Linked DNA regions of Zymomonas mobilis subsp. pomaceae ATCC 29192. The protein of the gene in region 1 interacts with the protein of each later gene in a pairwise test. Links are inferred from orthologs where the notes say so. Each region holds a gene or a part of one and is shown in the gene's direction. Other genes may lie near its edges.

Region 1 (3,057 bases):
GTATTGGCGGGTTCTCTTTTAGATATGTCCACAGCCTTCGCCAATATGATTAAAATGGGTCATGTCTCTATAGAAGAGGCCTCGCGTATGGCCTCTTCTACGCCAGCGCAATTTTTAAAATTAGATGACCGAGGGGTCATTGCTATAGGAAAAAGAGCCGATTTTGTTGTGCTCGATACGTATTTTAAACCACAAAGCGTTTGGATAGCCGGAAAAGCCGTTTAAAAAGCGCTAAAATGATCCATGTGCCGCGATCAGCTTTTGCCGTTCAATAGTCATTTGTGGGGCTGACTTTTTGGGCAGTGATCGGGCGGCTTTCACTTCGGCTGGCGTAAATGGTTTTATTTGCGGCATATTCTGCAAAGATAAAATGTAATTAAGAGCCCCTGAAATATCTTCATCTTTAAGATGACCCAAAGGCGTCATAACCCCTAAAAAAGGCATCCCGTCCACTACAATACGGCCTGCCATACCATTGAAGACAACCGAAAGCATATAGCGACGGCCTTCGTCAAAAGAGGCGATTTTACCGATCCGGTTGCTTAATTTTGGAGCCAAGTTAGTTGACCCCTCCCCCTTGGTTTGGTGACAGGTCGAACAATTGGTCATATAAGGCACGATACCTGGTGGGGCAGCTAGGACGCCCTCCAGAAACAGAGGCATAAGTGCTAAAATTGTCCCGAAAAACAGTTTTGAAAGCACTGTATTTCGGGTAAAATTTATCATCACTATTTCCCTCTCTAATAATTTTATAAAATCTGTAACTGTATGATCATAAATAACTATAAATCTTAAAAATTACCTTATAAACCCTGAAAGTAAGTATTCTGTTTTTAAATATAAAATTTTTATAGAGCAGGATTATGCGATGTTCCGGCTTCTCTATTTTATCGGACAGCTTGTTTTATCATTCGCTCTTTTAAGCACACTATGGGTGATGGTTTATAGTTTTGTCAGGCCACCCGTTACCTTAACCATGATAAGCAATGCTGTGGCTGGTTATGGCATTAATCAAAAATGGCGTTCTTTGGAAGATATTGACTCTAAAATGGCAGATGCGGTTATCGCCGCCGAAGACAGTAACTTTTGCAACCATCATGGTTTCGATTTTACGGCTATTGAACAGGCGGCAAAACATAATGCTAGCGGCGGACATATCCGAGGCGGTTCAACCATTAGTCAACAAACCGCTAAAAATACCTTTCTTTGGCAGAATGGCGGCTACGTTCGTAAAGCCATTGAGGCATGGTTTACTTTTTTAATAGAACATTTGTGGTCAAAGCACCGGATTATGGAAGTCTATCTTAATATAGCCGAAACCGGCATCGGTATTTATGGCGTAGAGGCGGCCTCACAGCATTATTTCCATCATGATGCCCGCCATTTATCGACTTTGGAAGCGGCAAGATTAGCGGCGGTCTTTCCTTTACCTAAAAAACGCACCGCTAATATGCCGAAAGGTTTTGTGCGCCGCTATGGCAATATCATTCAAAGCCGAATGGCAACCGTTGAAAAATCAGGGCTCAACCGCTGTCTTTTCAACACTATAAAAGCTAAACATCTCGCCATATCTGATAGCAAATAATGACAGCCAGCCCTGTTGCTATTAAGAGAAAGACTATAACGCCAAAGCCAATATGGTGGCGTTTTTCCAGTTCCGGTTCCGAAGACCACTGCAAAAAGGCGGTGACATCTTTGGCCATTTGATCCACCGTCGCCTTCGTTCCGTCTTCATAGATAACTTGATTATCTATCAAAAGAGGCATTGGCATCGCGATATGAAGGCCTTTAATATAAGGATTATAGAAATTGCCTTCTGGTGTTTTAAATTGTGGATAGCGTTGTTCTATTTCTTTCGGTTCAGTTTCATAACCGGTTAAAATAGAATAGATATGCTTGGTACCGCCTTTACGGGCTTTTACCATCAAAGATAAATCAGGTGCTGTCGTGATACCGCTAGTTCCAAGAGGATTGTAATAAGGCCCTGTTATCCGGTCGTTCATTTCCGGCTGGCGCATAAGCGCTTCTCCGGTATTATGATCGACATCTGGAATACGGTTGATCCATTCTTGCATCAACGCTTCGATCTGGGATTTATTGTAGCCTATTTCCGACAGATCCTGAAAATGAACCTGATTTAAGCTATGACAAGAGGCGCAAATCCCTTGAAAAACGGTAAATCCACGTCTTAATTGCGATTTGTCAAAATGACCCATTAAACCATCACTGGGTAAAGACAATGATTTTAACGGTTTCTGATAGTGTCTTGTTGGATCATCGACCTGTTTTAAACGGGGTTGTCCTATCCCCATCAATAAAGTGAGAACAAGCCCTAACCCCACAAGAATAGCCAATAGGCGAAGGCAGCCGATGCGGCGAAGAATAGTAAGCATATCAGGCACCCTCCCCTTTTTTAGGTGGTTGATTTAAGGGCACTGTTGTCTTGGGATAGCCTGCTTCTTCTAAGGATTTTGGAACGGGTAAAGTTTTTTCAAAGACTGGGAGAACAGGTAAAATCACAAAAAAGAAAGCAAAATAGTAAAGCGACGCGAACTGACCTAACCTTATCCATGGCTCTTCGGCAGGTTGTCTTCCACAAAAACCCAAAATTGCCATATCCAACAGAAAAAACAGGAAAAACAAACGGAATAACGGACGATAACGCCCTGATCGTACTGGGGCGTTATCAAGCCAGGGTAAGAGGAACCAGCAAAAGACAGATAATCCCATACCGATTACGCCCCACATTTTGGCAGGGACCCATAAAAAATCTACCGTAAAAGAGCGTAGAATTGCGTAAAAAGGCCAAAAATACCATTCTGGTTTAATATGGGGCGGCGTGACAAGATTGTTGGCCGGAACATAATTATCTGGATCAGAAACAATATTAGGACAAAAAAACAGTAAAGAACAGAATATCAGAAGAAACACGCCCACTGCCACGGCATCTTTGGCAATGTAATAAGGATGCATGGGAACGACATCTTCTGCTTTTGTCACTTCGATACCTGTGGGGTTACCTGAGCCCTTCCGGTGTAACGCCCAGATATGAAGCCC
Region 2 (3,331 bases), 150 kb from region 1 along the record:
ATCATTACAAGGCATTTTCGCGCTATTTGCTTAGTTGGCTTATGCTGCATCGCGGCCCTGATTTGCTATATGATAACACAGCGTGTCGCCTCCGAAAGACGTGAATTAATTCATGTAGAACGGGATATTCTAAAATTACGCCAAACGATTCGGCATTTGCAGACGGAAGGGGATACCTTAGCACGTTCAGGCCAGATTGATCGTTGGAATATGGAATCCTTTGCGTTAACTTCACCCACTATAAAACAATTTATCTCCAGCGATACGGAATTAGCAGTATTGGATAATGCCCCATCGGAGGCTGAAAATTCGGCCAGCAATGCCAATCAAGACTCCTCAAGTTTTCGTCAGGCAAGCTATGTTGTTTCGTCCAATAGCCACCCTTATCAGCCATCCAATATTCAGCCTTTGGAACCCAAAATGGTTTCAGCCCATAAGCTGCAGTATAAAGCTTCTTCAACAGCCGCTTCTTCAGTGATTGCTCAGCCATCAGAAGCTGTGGCCGCTCCTTCGGCGGCAGGTTTTGAAGTGGCTTCTTTATCCCTTCCTCACACGCTTAATACCCGAAATGATGAAACCATGATGCATCGGGTATCGGCTTCTCAATTTAGAGAGCTTAGCCACAGTAAAATTCAGGCAGCCCGATGAATGATCACCCGATTAACGTCTAAGAAAACATTATCCAGCACTGATATTCTTACGGCAAGCCATGTCCGGCTGATGATACTGCTTATTCTTTTTTGCGGTGGGATCGGCTTGGTTATTGCCAAAATTATATGGCTTATTTTTATCACAGGTTGGGGCGTAGAAGAACGTCGTCATCCAACACCCCCGCTTTTAGCGCGTGCCGATATTGTCGATCGAAATGGTCGCACCTTGGCGCGCACTATTGATGTTTGGTCGGTTGGAATTCATCCAAGAACCTTACATATCAATCATATCAGCGATCCAGATGTGTTAGCGGCCAATCTCGCGGTTTTGATGCCGGAACGCACGGTCGATGAATATCGCAAAATCGTTCATTCCAATCGTAATTTTGTTTATCTAAGGCGTCATGCCTCGCCTGAATTAGTGCGTTCCCTTAATATGCTGGGAGAGCCTGCCATTGATTTTCTGCATGAGCCGTCCCGTCTTTATCCAGAAGGAACACTGGCGGCGCATGTTATCGGTTGGATAGGCGAAGATGGCCATGGTCAGTCCGGCATGGAATTTAGCCTTGATAAAGAACTGACGGATCCCAAACGGCAATCTGCGCCTTTTATGCTGTCTATTGATGTTAGAGTGCAGGCCGCTGTCGAAAAAGCCTTATCAACAGCGATGCTTAAATATAGCGCGGTAGGGGCGACGGCGATTGTATTGGATGTAGATTCTGGTGAAGTTCTGGCCATGGTTTCTTTGCCGAATTTTAATCCCAATGATCGGAGTAGTTCTGATCCTACCGCTTTTGATAACAAAGCCACTTTATCCGTTTATGAATTAGGCTCTACCTTTAAGCCCATCACTATGGCAACGGCTATCCAAGATGGGGTCGTGACCTCTTTGGCTAAGCGTTATGATGCCACCGAGCCTCTGGCTGTTGGTCGATTTCATATTCATGATGAACATGCTCAAAAACGTTGGCTTGATGTTCCCGAAACACTGGTTCACTCATCAAATATTGTAACGGCGCGTATTGCAGACGAATTAGGGCCGGAACGCATGCAAGCTATGTTCCGTAATTTAAATTTCGATCATCGACCGGCTATCGAACTGACCGCCAGAGGTCGGCCAATTTGGCCGGCTTTTTGGGCTAGAAGTACCGTGATGACGACAGGATATGGTCATGGTATTGCCGTTACGCCATTGCATTTAACCAGCGCTTATGCCGCTCTGGTCAATGGAGGGATCTGGCGACCTGCAACTTTATTAAAACGGGATGCAGATTACAGACCAGATGGCAGGCAAGTTATTTCTAGTCAGAATAGTGCTACGATGCGGCGTTTATTACGTCTTATTGTTACAGATGGTACAGGGCGTAGGGCGGATGCGCCCGGTTTTCGGGTAGGTGGAAAAACAGGCACCGCGGATAAGGCAGAAAAAGGCCGTTATAATCATGGTGCCCGTGTTTCTACTTTTGCTGCTGTTTTCCCAATGGATACGCCGCGTTATGCGGTCGTTGCAATGCTTGATAATCCCCAAGGGACAGCTGATACTGGTGGTTACGCTACAGCGGGTATGGTGACAGCACCGATTGTTAATGACATCGTGCAGCATATCGGCCCTTTACTCGGCATTATTCCTGACCCAAAACGGGATCTTGATCTTACTGATTTGCGGGCTTTACTATGGAAACCACCGGCGAAAACACCATGAGCCGCTTAGAAAAAAAACTTGGGGATTTAGCCCCTGATTTCGGGCTTACAGAAGCCGAACAAAACAGCCTTGTCAGAGGGTGTGCCGTTGATAATCGTCAGATTCAACAAGGTTATATTTTTGGCGCGTTTCCCGGCGTCAAAGTCAACGGTGAGGATTTTATTCCTCAAGCCATCGCTGCTGGCGCGGTGGCGGTCGTTGCCCGTCCCGAGGCTCGGATAAAAGGGGCTATTCATCTTGTAAGTGATGAACCCAGAAAAACTTTTGCTGAAATAGCGGCACGTTTTTTTGCGCCTTTTCCGTCGGTAATCGCTGCTGTCACAGGGACGAATGGCAAAACGTCTGTCGCCGAACTATGTCGACAACTATGGCAAATGGCAGGCTATAATGCGGCCTCTATCGGCACATTTGGTATTATCTCCCCACAAGAACATCTTAATACGGGGATGACGACGCCGGACATTATAACATTTCTTTCTTCGGCTTCAAAATTGGCGAAAGAAAATGTTTCTCATCTTATTTTTGAAGCTTCAAGCCACGGTCTGGCACAGTATCGGAGCGATGGTCCTCGGGTTATGGCTGGTGGATTTACTAGTTTTTCGCGGGATCATCTCGATTATCACGGCACAATGGACGCTTATCTTGCTGCAAAACTTCGATTGTTTGATGAGAGAGTGGCTTCTGATGGAACGGCAGTGGTGTGGGCTGATGATCCTGTCTCGGCCTCAGTGATTGCCCATGTGCAAAAGAGGGGCCTAAAACTGATAGATGTCGGGGAAAAGGGGGGTGCGCTTCGACTTCTTGATAAAAAAGCCGATAGTCAAGGACAACATCTTTCTCTTTCAGCCCAAGGAAAATCGTACAAAGTAAGATTGCCTCTTATTGGTAGCTATCAAGTGGCTAATGCTTTGGTGGCGGCAGGTCTTGTTATAGCGACAGGCGGAGATGTTGAAAAAACATTATCCAATCTATCTCGATT

What was found.
Region 2: the proteins of mtgA (region 1) and ZYMOP_RS02250 interact in binary tests that used the Escherichia coli proteins (3 or more experiments, as listed by UniProt). The link is inferred for Zymomonas mobilis subsp. pomaceae ATCC 29192 from one-to-one orthologs.

What each region holds. Positions count from the first base shown.
Region 1 is NC_015709.1:356,556-359,612, forward strand. Bases 1-2,726 are described here. They hold mtgA (monofunctional biosynthetic peptidoglycan transglycosylase), read left to right. Parts: upstream 1-868; coding sequence 869-1,585; downstream 1,586-2,726. Other genes in these bases: nagA (N-acetylglucosamine-6-phosphate deacetylase), read left to right, coding at 1-225; ZYMOP_RS01610 (c-type cytochrome), read right to left, coding at 232-726; ZYMOP_RS01620 (cytochrome c1), read right to left, coding at 1,554-2,393; ZYMOP_RS01625 (cytochrome b), read right to left, coding at 2,395-2,726. Also shown: more of ZYMOP_RS01625, read right to left, coding at 2,727-3,057. UniProt on the Escherichia coli protein: Peptidoglycan polymerase that catalyzes glycan chain elongation from lipid-linked precursors. May play a role in peptidoglycan assembly during cell division in collaboration with other cell division proteins.
Region 2 is NC_015709.1:508,352-511,682, reverse strand. The notes cover bases 1-3,000. They hold ZYMOP_RS02250 (peptidoglycan D,D-transpeptidase FtsI family protein), read left to right. Parts: upstream 1-648; coding sequence 649-2,352; downstream 2,353-3,000. Other genes in these bases: ZYMOP_RS02245 (UDP-N-acetylmuramoyl-L-alanyl-D-glutamate--2,6-diaminopimelate ligase), read left to right, coding at 2,349-3,000; ZYMOP_RS02255 (hypothetical protein), read left to right, coding at 1-648; rsmH (16S rRNA (cytosine(1402)-N(4))-methyltransferase RsmH), read left to right, coding at 1-1. Also shown: more of ZYMOP_RS02245, read left to right, coding at 3,001-3,331. UniProt on the Escherichia coli protein: Essential cell division protein that catalyzes cross-linking of the peptidoglycan cell wall at the division septum. Required for localization of FtsN.